2 regions of the Streptomyces sp. NBC_01334 genome follow, and region 2 is predicted to be linked to the other one. Evidence: riboswitches for the same ligand, from Rfam matches in the RefSeq annotation. Region 2 holds a riboswitch; the other holds the start of a gene.

Region 1 (7,574 bases), 4.8 Mb from region 2:
CGTTGAGCTTCATGGTGCAGGAGCCCAGCGGGATCATGCCCCGGTCCAGCGCGTAGTCCCGGTCCGCGAGCCTGCGCAGGTAACGCAGCATCGCGGTCTCGGAACGGTGCTGGTGGAAGACGGGATGCGTCAGGACCGCGTCGGACCGCAGCAGCCCGGCGGGCAGGGAGTCGGCAATGGCCGCGTCGAGCGCCTCGATGTCGCCGTCCACCCCGAAGGCGGCCCAGACGGCGGACACCTGCGCCCGCGCGGTCGTCTCGTCGCAGGCGATCGACACCTGGTCGGCGTCGACGAGGTGCAGGTTGACCCCGAGCTCCCGCGCGGCGGCGACGACCTCGGCGGCCTTCGCCGGCACCCGCACGGTCAGCGTGTCGAAGTACGACCCGTGCACGACCTCGACGCCGCCGGCCTCGAGACCGGCGGCCAGGATCGAGGCGTAGCGGTGCGTGCGCCGAGCGATCGCCCGCAGCCCGTCGGGACCGTGGTAGACGGCGTACATCCCCGCCATCACCGCCAGCAGCACCTGCGCCGTGCAGATGTTGCTGGTGGCCTTCTCGCGCCGGATGTGCTGCTCACGTGTCTGGAGCGCGAGCCGGTAGGCCTTGTGCCCGTCGGCGTCCACCGACACGCCCACCAGCCGCCCGGGCAGGCTGCGCGCGAACTGCTCGCGGACGGCCATGTAACCGGCGTGCGGCCCGCCGAAGCCCATCGGCACGCCGAACCTCTGCGTCGTACCGACCGCGATGTCCGCCCCCAGCTCGCCCGGCGACTTCAGCAGCGTCAGCGCGAGCAGATCCGCGGCGACGGTGACCAGCGCGCCGAGCCCGTGCGCCTGGTCGACGAGCGCCTCGAGGTCACGTACGGCACCGGAGGCGCCGGGGTACTGGACGAGCACGCCGTTGATCTCCCGCGCGGCGATCTCCGCCGGGATCCCGTCGCTCAGGTCGGCGACGACGACCTCCACGCCCGTCGGCTCGGCGCGGGTCTCGATCACGGCGATCGTCTGCGGCAGCGCGTCCGCGTCGATGAGGAAGAGACCCTTCTTGTTCTTCCCCATGCGCCGGGACAGCGCCATCGCCTCGGCGGCTGCCGTGCCCTCGTCGAGCAGCGACGCGCCGGAGGTCGGCAGCCCGGTGAGGTCGGCGACCACGGTCTGGAAGTTCAGCAGCGCCTCGAGCCGGCCCTGGGAGATCTCCGGCTGGTACGGCGTGTAGGCCGTGTACCAGGCCGGGTTCTCCATGACGTTGCGCAGGATCACCGGCGGCGTGAACGTCCCGTAGTAGCCGAGGCCGATCATCGAGTCGAGGACCTGGTTGCGGTCGGCCAGCGAGCGCAGTTCGGCCAGCACCTCGGCCTCGGTGCGCGCGCCCGGCAGGTCCAGCGCGTCGGCGTTCTTGATCACATCCGGGACCGCTGCGGCGGTGAGCTCGTCGAGCGAGCCGTAGCCGACCTGTGCGAGCATCTTGGCCCGCGCTTCGAGGTCGGGCCCGATGTGGCGCTGTTCGAAGGGAATTCCCTGCTCGAGCTCTGTGAGCGGAATGCGGTGGGCGGTCATTACGGAGGCCTCCTGGTCTGACACGACCTTCGAGGGTCACCACGGTGGGTACCCGGACGACCTCCCCCTCTGTCATCTCAACCTGAGAGCTTCACCGGGTCGCCCGAGGGCACCCGGCTTTCACCGTCGGTGAGAGCGGAAACCGTCGACGCCGTCGGCACCCGCCCTGCTTTCCAGAGTGACCTCGTCCGTGCGGTACGTGAGCCTGAGAGATTCCGGGGAGGATTTGCTCCTTCGGCGCCTCCGGTGATGTCCGGAGGACTCTCCCGCGCGGTGTCAGCAGCCGTTGTCAGACTACCAGCGGGGTCCACGAGACTCGCTCGAGTGGCCGCTCGTCCCAATGTGCTCTTTTGTAGTGCTTACGGATGAGTTGCGACCAAGTGGAGGGCCCGTGCAGACCGACATCGATCCGCGCAACCTGATCGGCCGCAAGGCGTTCGACCGCAACGGCACCAAGATCGGCACGGTCGACGAGGTCTACCTCGACGACGCCACCGGAGTTCCGGAGTGGGCGGCCATACGTACCGGTCTGTTCTCCCGCGACGCCTTCGTCCCCCTGGAGCCCAGCCAACTGGTCGAGGGCACTCTGCGCATCCCCTTCGAACGGGCCCTGATCAAGGACGCTCCCGACTTCGGCGTGGGTCGCCACCTCTCCCCCGAACAGGAACTCCAGCTCTACCACCACTACGGCCTCGACGTGGGCGCCGCTCCCCCGCTCCCCGACCGCGACTTCGGCCGGCTGGCGGGTACGGACGACAGCTGAACCACCTCGGCCCCTCAGCCGCAGGCCTGTATCAGCGCGCCGAGAATCCCGGCAGGGTCGTACAGCGGCCGGGCGCCGTCCGTGACGACTCTTCGGGTGCCGGCGTCGACCGGATCGGTCCGCGCCCAGCGGGCGGATCCGATGCCGACCTTCACCTCCAGACCGGAGGCGGTCACATACCGCCGTTCGGTGACGGACCCCCGTTCCTGGGCCCGGACCATCTCCCCCAGGGCCGGCTCACGCGCCCACCCGTCGTCCTCCGCGTACCGGGCGGGCGCCGTCGACAACACCACCAGGTCCACGTCCGAGTCGGGACGCGCAGCACCACGCGCGAAGGGACCGACGAGCAGCAGCCCCACCACGTCGCTCCGGTTCCCGGCCCAACGGGTGACCCGGTCCACCACCCGGCGCATCTCCGCTGCGCGCTCCGGCGACACCCCGGCCGGGTCCGCGAACTGGCCTCCGTGCAGCTTCATGCAGCCCCCATCCGTCACCGGTGTCACCTCTCGGGACACCGCCACCGCTCCTGCGCACCCCACTCTTCAAACCGCTTCACTCTGTGTAACTGATCCGCCTCACGCGGAGTTCCCGGACTCCACCTCCGACGGCTTCGCCTCCGAATGCGGCGCTCCCGCCGCGGTCCCGTCGTCGTCCTCAGGTCTTCGTCGCACCAGCGGCAACGGATCCGCCGGCTCCAGCCCCGGATCGTCGGTCCTGAAGGTGCGCACCCGTCCCGGCTCCGAATCGGGCGTCTCGAACCGCACGGTAACCCGACCCAGCCCGCTGCCCTGCACCCATCCGTGTCCGAGCTCGGCATGCCGCACATCGTGTCCTGGGCGCCACTGGCGCTCGACCGGCACCGGCACCTCGCCGACGGGCTCGTCCGCGAGCTCCTCCTCCGGCCCGTCCGCCCGGTCCTCGGCGGCCTGCGCGAACAGATCCTCCTGCGTGAAGTCCGCCAGTCCACTGACGCCCACTCCCAGCAGCCGCACCCCGCCCGTCGTGTCCACCGAGTCGAGCAACCGGGCCACCGCCTCCCGAACCACCGCCGGCTCATCGGTGGGCCCACGCAGGGTCTCGGACCGGGTGAGCGTGGAGAAGTCGTAGCGCCGCACCTTCAGCACGATGGTCCGCCCCGACAGACCGGCCCCCCGCAGCCGGCGCACGCACCGGTCCGCGAGCCGCTGCACCTCCAGCTCCACCCGGACCCGGTCGTGGATGTCCACGTCGTACGTGTCCTCGACCGACACCGACTTGGCCTCCCGCTCCGCCACCACGGGCCGGTCGTCGCGGGCCAGCGCCATGGCGTACAGCGCGTGCCCGTGCGCCTTGCCCAGCAGCCGCACCAGCTCGTCCTCACCCGCCTCGGCGATCTCGTCGATCGTGGTGATCCCGGCCCGGCGCAGATGGTCCCCCGTCGCGGGGCCGACCCCCGGCAGGGTCCGCACCGACAGCGGGCCGAGCAGAGCCCGCTCCGTCCCCGGCTCGATGAGCACCAGCCCGTCGGGCTTCGCCTGCTCCGAGGCGATCTTCGCCAGCATCTTGCAGGAGGCCAGGCCCACCGACCCCGTGAGCCCGGTGACGGCCCGTATGTCCGCGCGCAGCCTGATCCCCGCCAGCCGCGCGGACTCACTGTCCCAGGCCGCTCCCCCGGCATCCAGGTCCACGAAGGCCTCGTCCAGACTCAGCGGCTCCACCAGCGGCGACAGCGCCCGCAGCAGCCCCATGACCTGCTCGCTGATCGACCGGTAGAACGCGAAGCGCGGAACCAGGTACGCGGCGTTCGGAGCCCGCCGGCGCGCCTGGGCCATGGGCATCGCCGAGTGCACTCCGAAGACCCGCGCCTCGTAGGAGGCGGTCGCGACCACTCCACGGGGCCCCAGACCACCCACGACCACGGCTTTCCCGCGCAGACTCGGCTTGGATGCCTGCTCCGCCTGGGCGAAGAAGGCATCCATGTCGAGATGCAGGATCGTGGGCGCGTTTCTCACATGTCCGATGCTGCACCACGCCACTGACAATGACGTCGTACAGCCGTCCCTCGCGCCCCGGGGCGGGTGTCAGACCGCCCGGTTGCGCCGACGGGCCAGCTCGTCCGCCGGATTGTGCCCGACGAGCGTCTCCCCGGTGTCGACACGCTCCCCGTGCAACTGCGACAGCGCGCTCTCGACGTCCCGCCACACCACGCCCACAGCGATCCCGAAGATGCCCTGACCGCCCTGGAGCAGCGCGTGGACCTCGTCCGGCGAGGTGCACTCGTAGACGGTGGCGCCGTCACTCATCAGCGTCATGCGCTCCAGGTCACTGAACCCGCGCTCCCGCAGATGCTGCACTGCGGTGCGGATGTTCTGGAGCGACACCCCGGTGTCGAGGAACCGCTTGACGATCTTCAGGACGACGACGTCCCGGAAGCTGTACAGACGCTGCGTGCCGGACCCGTGAGCCGGCCGCACGCTCGGCTCCACCAGCCCGGTGCGGGCCCAGTAGTCCAGTTGCCGATAGGTGATGCCGGCGGCCGCGCAGGCCGTCGGACCGCGATAGCCGATCTGCTCGGACGCCATGGACGTCGCCCCTCCGCTGCTCGGCACGGCCGCCGGTCGCTGCGGAGCGTGGTCGGCCGCGCTGGTCTGCTGGGGATACCCCCTGCTCGAGCGTGCTGGAGAGCCCGGGGAAGGGTACGGACCGCTCCCCCCGACACCGAGTCCGGGGGCACCCCCAGCCGTACCGTCGCCGCTGCTTCTCACGCCGACCTCCGTCCTTGACCTGCCTTGTCGACGGTAGGCAGTCACCAGGGGTGCGTCAACGATCGCCACACTCGGCACGCCGAGTGATAATCACCCTGAGAGTGGTTTCCCGCACCCCGTCGCGGGGAAAGGCTAGCCGAATGCGCTGAGAAGTAGCCGTAGGACGCTCTCACTCGCCGTTGGCATTTGCCGAAAACAGGGCGGGCGTCCCCGTGCAGGACGCCCGCGTTCCGCGCATGTGCCGGCTACTGGTTGCTGGTGCCGAAGTCCTCGGGCGAGATCTGGTCGAGGAACTCGCGGAACTTCTCCACCTCGTCCTCCTGCTCGTCCGGGATGGCGATCCCCGCGTCGTCGAGGACCGTGTCACTGCCGTAGATCGGTGTCCCCGTGCGCAACGCCAGCGCTATGGCGTCCGAGGGACGCGCGCTCACCTCGACCCCGCTGGCGAAGACCAGCTCCGCGTAGAAGACGCCCTCCCGCAGGTCCGTGATGCGCACCTCGGTGAGCTCCTGGCCGACGGCCTCCAGCACGTCCTTGAACAGGTCGTGGGTCAGCGGTCGCGCGGGAGCCATGCCCTGCTGGGCGAAGGCGATCGCCGTCGCCTCGCCCGGTCCGATCCAGATGGGAAGGTAACGGTCGCCTCCCACTTCACGCAGCAGCACGATCGGTTGGTTGGAGGGCATCTCGACCCGGACACCTACGACATCGAGCTCGTTCACACAGCAACCCTAGGCCGTGCCCGGGACGTTTGGGTAGTCGGGCCGGGAACGGGTGACCGATCCGCCCAGGGCGAAACCGCCCGCTCAGGGCAGTCGCACCCCGAGTGCCGTCTGCACCAACGCCGCGTGCAGCCGCACCGTGAGCCCCGCGATTTCCTTCGTACGGGCCTGCGCGTGGGCCCTGGTCTGCGGATTGCGATGGCGCTTGAGCGGCGCCACCACCTGGTCCACGAGCCCGGCCTCACGGTCGGCCGCGGCCTTCATCACCCGCAGGTGCCGGGGCTCGATCCCGAATCTGCCCAGCTCGGCGACGAGCGCTGCCACCGTGGCCGCCTCGGCGTCGTAGACCCCGTCCTCCAACGGCGCGACGAGACCGTACGACTCCCACTCCGCGAGCTCCGGCTCACCGATTCCCGCGGTCGCCAGCAGCTCGGACCGGCCGATCCTGGCGACGGTGGGCCCCTCCGACGCCTCCAGAACGACCTCGCCGTCCCGCTGCCGGCCCACGGTCGGCAGCGGCGCGGCCTCACCGCGCTCCACGGCGTCCAGGTGCTCGCGGATGACCTTGAGCGGCAGATAGTGGTCCCGCTGCATCCTCAGGACGTGGCCGAGGCGCTCGACGTCCTGCACACTGAACTTCCGGTACCCCGACGGGGTCCGTTGCGGCTCGATCAGCCCTTCCGACTCCAAAAAACGGATCTTGGAGATGGTGACTTCGGGAAACTCGTCGCGCAGCGCGTTCAACACGGTGCCGATGCTCATCGGACCACCGTCCGCGGCGGCGGTGCCGTGTCCGGCACCGCCCCTCGGTGTTTGAAGCATGGACCTTCCCTGGGGAGTCCCCCCGGACGGTGCCCGGGGGCCGGTCAGTAGCCCCGCTGGCTCGCGTAGAAGACCAGCCGGTACTTGCCGATCTGCACCTCGTCACCGTTCGACAGAGGGACCTCGTCGATCCGCTCCCGGTTGACGTACGTGCCGTTCAGACTGCCGACGTCCGCCACCTTGAACGTGCCGTCCGGGTTGCGCCGGAACTCCACGTGGCGACGCGAGACCGTCACGTCGTCCAGGAAGATGTCGCTCTGCGGGTGTCGACCGGCCGTCGTCAGGTCGCCGTCCAGAAGGAAACGGCTGCCCGAGTTCGGGCCTCGCCGCACGACCAGCAGGGCGGAGCCCAGCGGCAGCGCGTCGACCGCGGCCTGCGCCTCGGGCGAGAGCGCGGGCAGCTGCGTCTGACCGGTGACCTCGGCGTCGTAGGCCTCGAGACCGGAGATGGAGATGGTGGAGGTCGTCTCCGACGCACGCTCGGGCGTCAGCCCGGGGCGCAGCGGCGCGCCGCAGTTGGAGCAGAAGCGGCTGTTCTCCGCGTTGCGGTTACCGCACCTCGTACACACCAGGGCCGACATAGGGGAAAACCCTCCACCCGTACTTGAGGTTGACGGTTGGCCGAAACCTATGCCGCCGGACTGCGCAGGGTCAACAGACGCCGCGCCCTGGCCGCCGGGAACGTCGCCGCCCTGACCAGCCACCTGGTCCCTGAACAGCGGCCGCTGACCCTCTGCGTCAGGCTGTGCGCGATGGCGAGCGGTCGCGTTGTCGCTACCCTCTCGCGCGCTCTTGCCGAACAACTTCGCAAACAACTTCACGGGCGATTCCCCTTGACCGAAACAGACCCGCCCGTGGGGCAGGACGAACCCTGACTGAATACACCGGTCGACCCGGACACCTTCACAACGTCCGTGTCCACCAGACAGTTTCCACCACGCACCACCCGATCGGTGCGTCGACCCCCCGCA
Region 2 (7,574 bases):
CGTCCTCGGCGACCGACAGCCACTCGTGCTCCTTGCTGTAGCGCAGCTGCTGGGGGTTGCTCATGGCTTGAATTCTCCTGTACGCGGGAGGGTGCTGGTGAATGGGGGACTGCGGGAAACGCACGTGGGCAGCGGAATGTGCGCAGGGTCACGCGCGGGCGGGCGCCAACGCGCCCAGTGTCTACTTCCGGCGCTTGTAGAACGGCAGCGCCACGACCTCGTACGGCTCGTGGCTGCCTCGGATGTCCACGCCGACGCCCGCCGTCCCCGGCGCCGCGTGGGCTGCGTCGACGTACGCCATCGCGATCGGCTTGCCGAGGGTGGGGGAGGGGGCGCCGGAGGTGACCTCGCCGATCACCTCGCCACCGGCGACGACGGCGAACCCGGCGCGCGGGACCCGACGGCCCTCGGCGACCAGGCCGACGAGGACGCGCGGGGGCTGCGAGGCGGCGCGCTCGGCGGCCGCCTCCAGCGCCGTACGCCCGACGAAGTCGCCGTCCTTGTCGAACTTCACCACCCGGCCGAGCCCCGCGTCGAACGGGGTGAGGGAGGTGCTCAGCTCGTGCCCGTACAGCGGCATGCCCGCCTCCAGGCGCAGCGTGTCCCGGCAGGACAGACCGCAGGGCACCAGTCCGACGCCCTCGCCGGCCTTGGTCAGCGCCTGCCACAGCTCGACGGCGTGCTCCGGCCGGACGAACAGTTCGAAGCCGTCCTCGCCGGTGTAACCGGTGCGTGCGATGAGGGCGGGGACGCCGGCGACGGTGCCGGGCAGACCGGCGTAGTACTTCAGGCCGTCCAGGTCGGCGTCGGTGACGGCGGCGAGGATGCCGGGGGACTCGGGGCCCTGCACGGCGATCAGCGCGTAGGCGTCACGGTCGTCGCGGACCTCCGCGTCGAAGCCCGCGGCGCGCTCGGCCAGCGCGTCCAGTACGACCTGCGCGTTGGAGGCGTTGGCCACCACCATGAACTCGGTGTCGGCCAGCCGGTAGACGATCAGGTCGTCCAGGATGCCGCCGTCCGTCCGGCAGATCATCGTGTAGCGGGCGCGGCCGTTCTTGACCGCCCCGATGTTGCCCACCAGGGCGAAGTCGAGAAGGGCGGCGGCCTGCGGGCCGGTGACGGTGATCTCGCCCATGTGCGACAGGTCGAAGAGCCCGGCCCTGGTGCGGACGGCGTGGTGCTCGTCGCGCTCGGAGCCGTAGCGCAGGGGCATGTCCCAGCCGGCGAAGTCGGTCATCGTCGCGCCGAGCGCACGATGCACCGCGTCGAGGGCGGTGTGGCGCTGCGCGGCGGTCTGGTCGGATGCGGGGTCGGTACTGCTCATCGGGCGTTCGTCTCCCAAGGCATGACGGCACGGCGAGGTCGTTCCTCCCCATCTGTCATCGGAACCTGAGAGGTTCGCCATGACGGCCCGCGACGGGATCGGTCATGACTTGCACCTTGGGTGGGGCCACTGCAGACAGCGGCCCGCTTTTCAGATGTGCCTCGCCCGCGCGGTAACGGGGCCTGAGAGATTCAAGGGAGGGACTTGCTCCTTCGGCGCCCCAGCGAAGCTGCTGCTGAGGACTCTCCCGCGCGGATTCAAACGGCCGGTATGCAGTTGGCGCGGCCATCATTGCACGGCTCGCCCCGATCACGGCAGGCCGCATCTGTAACCGGCTTGTGTCGGTACGCGCACGAAATCGCCGGGCGTGGCGCATTACCTTCTCTTTACGCTCGGTGGGGATGAGGACACCATCTGACCCCAGGGGAGGACGATCACGGTGAACAGGACGACCAGGGCGAGGTCCACGGCATTCGCGACCGGCTCGGGGATCGCGCTGCCCGCGCAGCCCGTCGCCCCGACCCGGGAGGCGTGCGGCCCGCAGTCGGCGCCCGTCGTCCGCGACCTGCGCGAGCGGGCCGGCCGCAGCCCGCACGGCCTGCTCTTCGGTCCCCGTGACCTGGTCGTGGTCACCGGTCTGCCCGGCAGCGGCAAGTCCACCCTCATGCGGCGGACCGTGCAGGGCATCCGCGTCGACTCCCAGGACACCCGGGACCGCTGGGACGCCCGCGCCCCCCGCTTCCTGCCCTACGGCCTCTACCGCCCCCTCGTCCGGCTCGCCCACTACGCCGGACTGCGCCGGGCGCTGCGCAGCGGCGAGGGCGTCGTCGTGCACGACTGCGGTACCCAGGCCTGGGTGCGTGACTGGCTGGCCCGCGAGGCCCGCCGCCGCGGCGGCACCCTCCACCTGCTGCTGCTGGACGTCGCCGCGGACACGGCCCTGGAGGGGCAGCGCGAGCGCGGCCGGGGCGTCTCCCGGTACGCGTTCCTGCGCCACCGCCACGCCGCCGCCCGGCTGGCGCGCTCGGTGGAGAAGGGCCGGCTGCCCCAGGGCTGCGGCTCGGCGGTGCTGCTCGACCGCGCGGCGGCCGACACGCTGCGCCGCATCGGTTTCACGGGCTAGGTCGTGTCCGCAAAGTCCCGCGACTCCGGCAAGATCCGGAAGACAGGCTTCAGGGCTCGGGTGCGACCCCCGGTACCCGCTAGCCTTTCAGCCACAGCGAAGTGAGCGGTTCTCAGCAGGCGGTAGGCAGATGGATTTCCCCCCGGCGAACTTTCCGACGGACTTCTCCGCGGACTTTCCGGCGCAGGCACACCCCCATCCGCACGGCGGATGGCCCGGCAACGAGCTGGAGGAGGTGCTCTCCGTCTCCCTCGGCGTGCCGGGAGCCGGCGGCCGGATCGTCGAGGTGCTCGGACGCAGCTTCGTCTGGGTGCCGCTGCCCGGTGGCGGCGGCCCGCACAGCGGCCCCCTCGACCTGCCCACGATGGAGATCGAGGGCCAGGTGTACGTGCCGGTCTTCAGCTCCGAGGAGCAGTTCCGGCAGGTCGTCGGCTCGCACATGTCGTTCACGATCGCTCCGGCGGTGGAGTTCGCCCGGGGGCTGCCCCCGCAGGTGGGCATCCTGGTGAACCCGGACGGCGTGGTCGGTGTCCCGCTGCCCCCGCCGGCCGTGGCCGAGCTCTGCCGGGCGGGCCGCACCCCGCTGGACGGCACCGCGGCCGGCGGCCGGGTCCGCCTCTACGAGCCCGACTGGCAGGACGACCCGATGGACTTCCTGGCCGCGGCCTCGGCCGAGTTCGAGGCCACGGGCGTGGTCCGCACGGCCCGCCGCTGCCTGGCCGCCATCGAGACGGCGGACCCGGTGATGTTCGTGGGCGTGGAACTCTCCCAGATGGAAGGCGACCTGAGGGCCCTGCCGCTGGAGGCCCTGGGCAGGGCTCTGGGCAGGACCTCGGCCCCCTGGCCGGTCAACCTGGTCCTCCTGGACGTCGCCCAGGACCCGGTGGGCGACTGGCTGCGAGCCCGCGTCCGCCCCTTCTACACGAGGGACCGGTGAACCCACCCGAGGGGCGCGGGGCCGCTTCCGGGTGCGGCCCCGCCGCGGGGCGTGCCCGGCCACGCACGATCCGCAGCCCGAAGATCACGGCAAGCCTCGAGCTCTCAACGGCCGGACCAGCGGAGCGCCTAAGCTGGACTCCGACGCGGGGCAACTTCTCGAAGGGGCGATAAAAAGTGAGCGCTGGCACTGCCGCGACCGGCTCGGTCGAGCACATGCTGCGCCAGGTCACGCCCGGGCGCTACGACGCCTACGAGGCGCTCCTGCGCGCGCTCGCGACCCCCTCCTCCGGCCAGGTCTGGATGCTGCTGTGGCACGGCCAGGCCGGCTCCCCGGACGCCCAGTACGGAAACATGGAGGTCGAAGGCCACGGCTACGCCCCCTGCGTCACCTCCGCCCAGGAGCTCAGCGCGAGTGGCTGGAACAGGTCGTACGAGGTGGTCGACGGGCTGGACGTGGCCCGCACCCTCTACCCCGACCACTACGGCCTCTGGCTGAACCCGCACGCCCCCGGCGGCGGGGTCGGCATCCCGTGGCTGGACCTGCGCCGGATCGCCACCGGTCTGGAGCGCCAGCCGGCCGGGCCGCTGCGGCTGTCCGAACCGGGCATCGAGATCCCGCAGTTCTACGCGCTGCTCGCGCAGAACGCCCACCGTACCCCGGCGGTCCGCGCGTTGCGCCGCGCCTGGGTGCAGCCGGCGCTCGGTGCGCCCTATCTGGCCATCGGGCTCGACGTGTACGACTCCTCCCCGCCGGCCGTGGACGCCGTACGGGCGATGATGCAGCAGTCCATCGGGGCCGTGCCGGACGGGCTGCCGGTGTCGACGGTCGCCATGACGGACGAGTACGACCCCGTCGTGATGTGGATGCGTGCCACCGCCCGGCCCTTCTACGACCGTGAGGCGCACGCCCCTGCCCCGGCCCAGGCTCCCGCCGGCGGCTACGGGTATCCGCCCACCGGACGTTACTGACCCCCGGCACGGGTCCGCCATAAAGTGGAGACCGGACTTCTTCGCGCGTAGATGAAGGCGATTGGTCCGTTTTTAGCCCGATCTGCCCCAATAAGCCACTGTCCGGGGGGCGTTACCCGCCGTCCGGATAACGGAACCCCACTACCCGGATCACGTTTACGCATCCATTCACTGCCAAGTCTGGCAACAGATCGCCAAAGCGTTGAAGACTCCCGCTCCAGGGGACTTATCCCCTGCGTATTACGGACTGATCACGCCGCTACAGCGGCAAGTGCGGGCCGGCTACCGCCGGTTGAGAGGGGTCCCTGCCAGATGACGGCACCATTGCACGAGCCGACCGCGGAAGCGGCCCCGAGCGCGGCCGAGGAAGCGTCGGTCGCCTCCAGCGGCGCCAAGGCCGTTCAGGGCCGTTCCCTGGGCCGGATCGCCTGGGAGCGCCTCAAGCGGGACAAGCTCGCCCTCACGGGCGGCGTCGTCGTGCTCGTCCTGGTCGTGGTCGCGCTCCTCGCGCCGGTCATCACCGGGCTGCTCGGGCAGGACCCGAACGAGTACCACGAGAACCTCATCGACCCGCTCTTCGGTACGCCCACGGGCTCCCTGGGCGGCGTCAGCGGCGACCACCTGCTCGGTGTCGAGCCGGTCAACGGCCGCGACATCTTCGCCCGCATCCTCTACGGCGCCCGGATCTCGCTGCTGGTCGGCTTCCTGTCGGCCGTGGTCGCGGTGATCCTCGGAACGGTGCTGGGCATCCTCGCCGGCTTCTTCGGCGGCTGGGTCGACTCCCTCATCAGCCGGGTGATGGACGGTCTGCTCGCCTTCCCGCAGCTGCTCTTCATCATCGCGCTGGTCTCCGTCATGCCGAACGACCTGCTCGGCCTCTCCGGTTCGAGCGTGCGTGTCTTCGTGATGATCCTGGTCATCGGCTTCTTCGGCTGGCCCTACATCGGACGCGTGGTGCGCGGCCAGACGCTCTCGCTGCGTGAGCGCGAGTACGTCGAGGCCGCCCGATCGCTGGGCGCGGGGCGGCTGTACATCCTGTTCAAGGAACTGCTGCCCAACCTGGTCGCCCCGATCGTCGTGTACACGACGATGATGATCCCCACCAACATCCTCACCGAGGCGGCGCTCAGCTTCCTGGGCGTCGGCGTCAAGCCGCCCACCGCCTCGTGGGGACAGATGCTCTCGAGCGCGATCGACTACTACGAGTCCGACCCCATGTACATGGTGGTCCCGGGTGTGGCGATCTTCATCACCGTGCTGGCCTTCAACCTCTTCGGTGACGGCGTCCGGGACGCGCTGGACCCGAAGGCCTCCCGCTGATCCGCCCCCTCGGGGATCCGCGAGAACAGCGAGCCGCAGAACCGCCGAAACACGGCGCCCCAACCGTCCCGTGGTCTTCACACGGGGTATCTCTCATCTATCCGGAGGATCCGAGATCGTGACTACCCAACGCACCTCAGGGCGGCGGAAGCAGGCATTTGCCGCTGCTGCCGCGGTCGCCGCGCTGCTGACCACGGCGGCGTGCGGCGGCGGTGGAGACGACGGCGACAAGGGCTCGAGCTCCGGTGCCGCCGGCTTCGACGCCGCGAACAACAAGGTCGCCCAGGCCTCCGCCGCCAAGAAGGGCGGCACGCTGAAGTTCGGTGCCGCGCAGGATGCCGACTCGTGGGACACCACGCGTGGCTACTACGGCATGATGTGGAACTTCGCGCGCTACTACAGCCGTCAGCTCGTCACCAACAAGGCCGAGCCGGGCGCTGCGGGCGCCGAGGTCACTCCGGACCTCGCCACCGAGACCGCGAAGGTCACGGACGACGGCAAGACCTACACGTACACCCTGCGTGACGGCATCACGTGGGAGGACGGCAAGGCGATCACGTCCAAGGACGTGAAGTACGGCATCGAGCGCGTGTGGGCGCAGGACGTGCTGTCCGGCGGTCCGACGTACCTCAAGGACGTGCTCGACCCCAAGGGCGAGTACAAGGGTCCCTACAAGGACACGTCCGCGGACAAGCTGGGTCTGAAGGCGATCGACACGCCCGACGACAAGACCATCGTCTTCCACCTCCCGCAGGCCAACTCGGACTTCGAGGAGATGCTGGCGCTGGTCTCGGCCTCGCCGGTCCGCCAGGACCAGGACACGAAGTCCAAGTACGGCCTGAAGCCGTTCTCCTCGGGCCCGTACAAGTTCGCGTCCTACAGCCCGGGCAAGGACCTCAAGCTGGTCCGCAACACCTCCTGGAAGCAGGCCTCGGACCCGATCCGCAAGGCCTACCCGGACCAGATCACCATCCAGTTCTTCTCGGACGCCAACCAGCTCGACCAGCGTCTGATCAGCGGTGACCTGGACCTCGACCTGAACCAGACCGGCATGTCGCCGCAGGGCCGCACCACCGCCCTGAAGCAGCACAAGGGCAACCTGGACAACCCGGTCACCGGTTACGTCCGCTACGCGGTCTTCCCGCAGAGCGTCGCGCCGTTCAACAACATCGAGTGCCGCAAGGCCGTCATCCTCGGCGCCGACCACGTGTCGCTCCAGACCGCCCGCGGCGGTCCGGTCGCCGGTGGTGACATCGGCACCAACATGCTGCCGCCGTCCGTCCCGGGTGCCGAGGGCCAGAAGTACGACCCGTACGAGATCTCCGGTGCCAACAAGAGCGGCAACGAGGCCAAGGCCAAGGAGGCCCTGAAGGCCTGCGGTCAGCCGAACGGCTTCAAGACCACCATCGCGGTGCGTAACAACAAGCCGGTCGAGGTGGCCACCGCCCAGTCCCTCCAGGCGTCGCTGAAGAAGATCGGCATCACCGCCGAGATCGACCAGTACGACGGCTCGCAGACCGCCGGCATCATCGGTAGCCCCTCGAACGTGAAGAAGAAGGGCTACGGCATCATCATCATGGGCTGGGGTCCGGACTTCCCGTCCGTCCAGGGCTTCGGTCTGCCGCTGTGGAACAGCAAGTACATCTCCGAGAGCGGTAACAACAACTACGCGCTCATCAACGACAAGACGATCGACGGTCTGTTCTCGTCGTACGTCACCACGCTGGACGACGCCGGCAAGACCAAGATCGCCACGGAGATCAACCACAAGGTGATGGAGGGCGCGTACTACCTGCCCTTCGTCTTCGAGCGGTTCCTCAACTGGCGCTCGGACAACCTGGCGAACGTCTACACCACCGACGGTTACAGCGGTCAGTACGACTTCGTCAACCTCGGCCT

Evidence for each region. A riboswitch is a leader RNA that binds a small molecule or an ion and turns the genes downstream of it on or off. The one in region 2 is predicted to bind glycine.
Region 1: it holds a riboswitch for glycine, as region 2 does, so the genes downstream of both, gcvP (aminomethyl-transferring glycine dehydrogenase) here and gcvT (glycine cleavage system aminomethyltransferase GcvT) in region 2, are expected to answer to the same signal.

The regions. Positions count from the first base shown of each region.
Region 1 is NZ_CP130718.1:1,885,253-1,892,826, forward strand. Features, by position in the region: gene gcvP (aminomethyl-transferring glycine dehydrogenase) at 1-1,555, opposite strand, end outside; glycine riboswitch at 1,739-1,834, opposite strand; gene OG736_RS08560 (PRC-barrel domain-containing protein) at 1,947-2,318, shown strand; gene OG736_RS08565 (nucleotidyltransferase domain-containing protein) at 2,333-2,794, opposite strand; gene OG736_RS08570 (DNA polymerase IV) at 2,894-4,309, opposite strand; gene OG736_RS08575 (MerR family transcriptional regulator) at 4,379-5,062, opposite strand; gene OG736_RS08580 (bifunctional nuclease family protein) at 5,308-5,781, opposite strand; gene ftsR (transcriptional regulator FtsR) at 5,866-6,603, opposite strand; gene OG736_RS08590 (zinc-ribbon and FHA domain-containing protein) at 6,648-7,532, opposite strand.
Region 2 is NZ_CP130718.1:6,716,932-6,724,505, forward strand. Features, by position in the region: gene gcvH (glycine cleavage system protein GcvH) at 1-64, opposite strand, end outside; gene gcvT (glycine cleavage system aminomethyltransferase GcvT) at 182-1,324, opposite strand; glycine riboswitch at 1,367-1,484, opposite strand; glycine riboswitch at 1,485-1,584, opposite strand; gene OG736_RS30315 (AAA family ATPase) at 1,758-2,447, shown strand; gene OG736_RS30320 (enhanced serine sensitivity protein SseB) at 2,578-3,384, shown strand; gene OG736_RS30325 (enhanced serine sensitivity protein SseB C-terminal domain-containing protein) at 3,600-4,355, shown strand; gene OG736_RS30330 (ABC transporter permease) at 4,668-5,675, shown strand; gene OG736_RS30335 (ABC transporter substrate-binding protein) at 5,794-7,574, shown strand, end outside.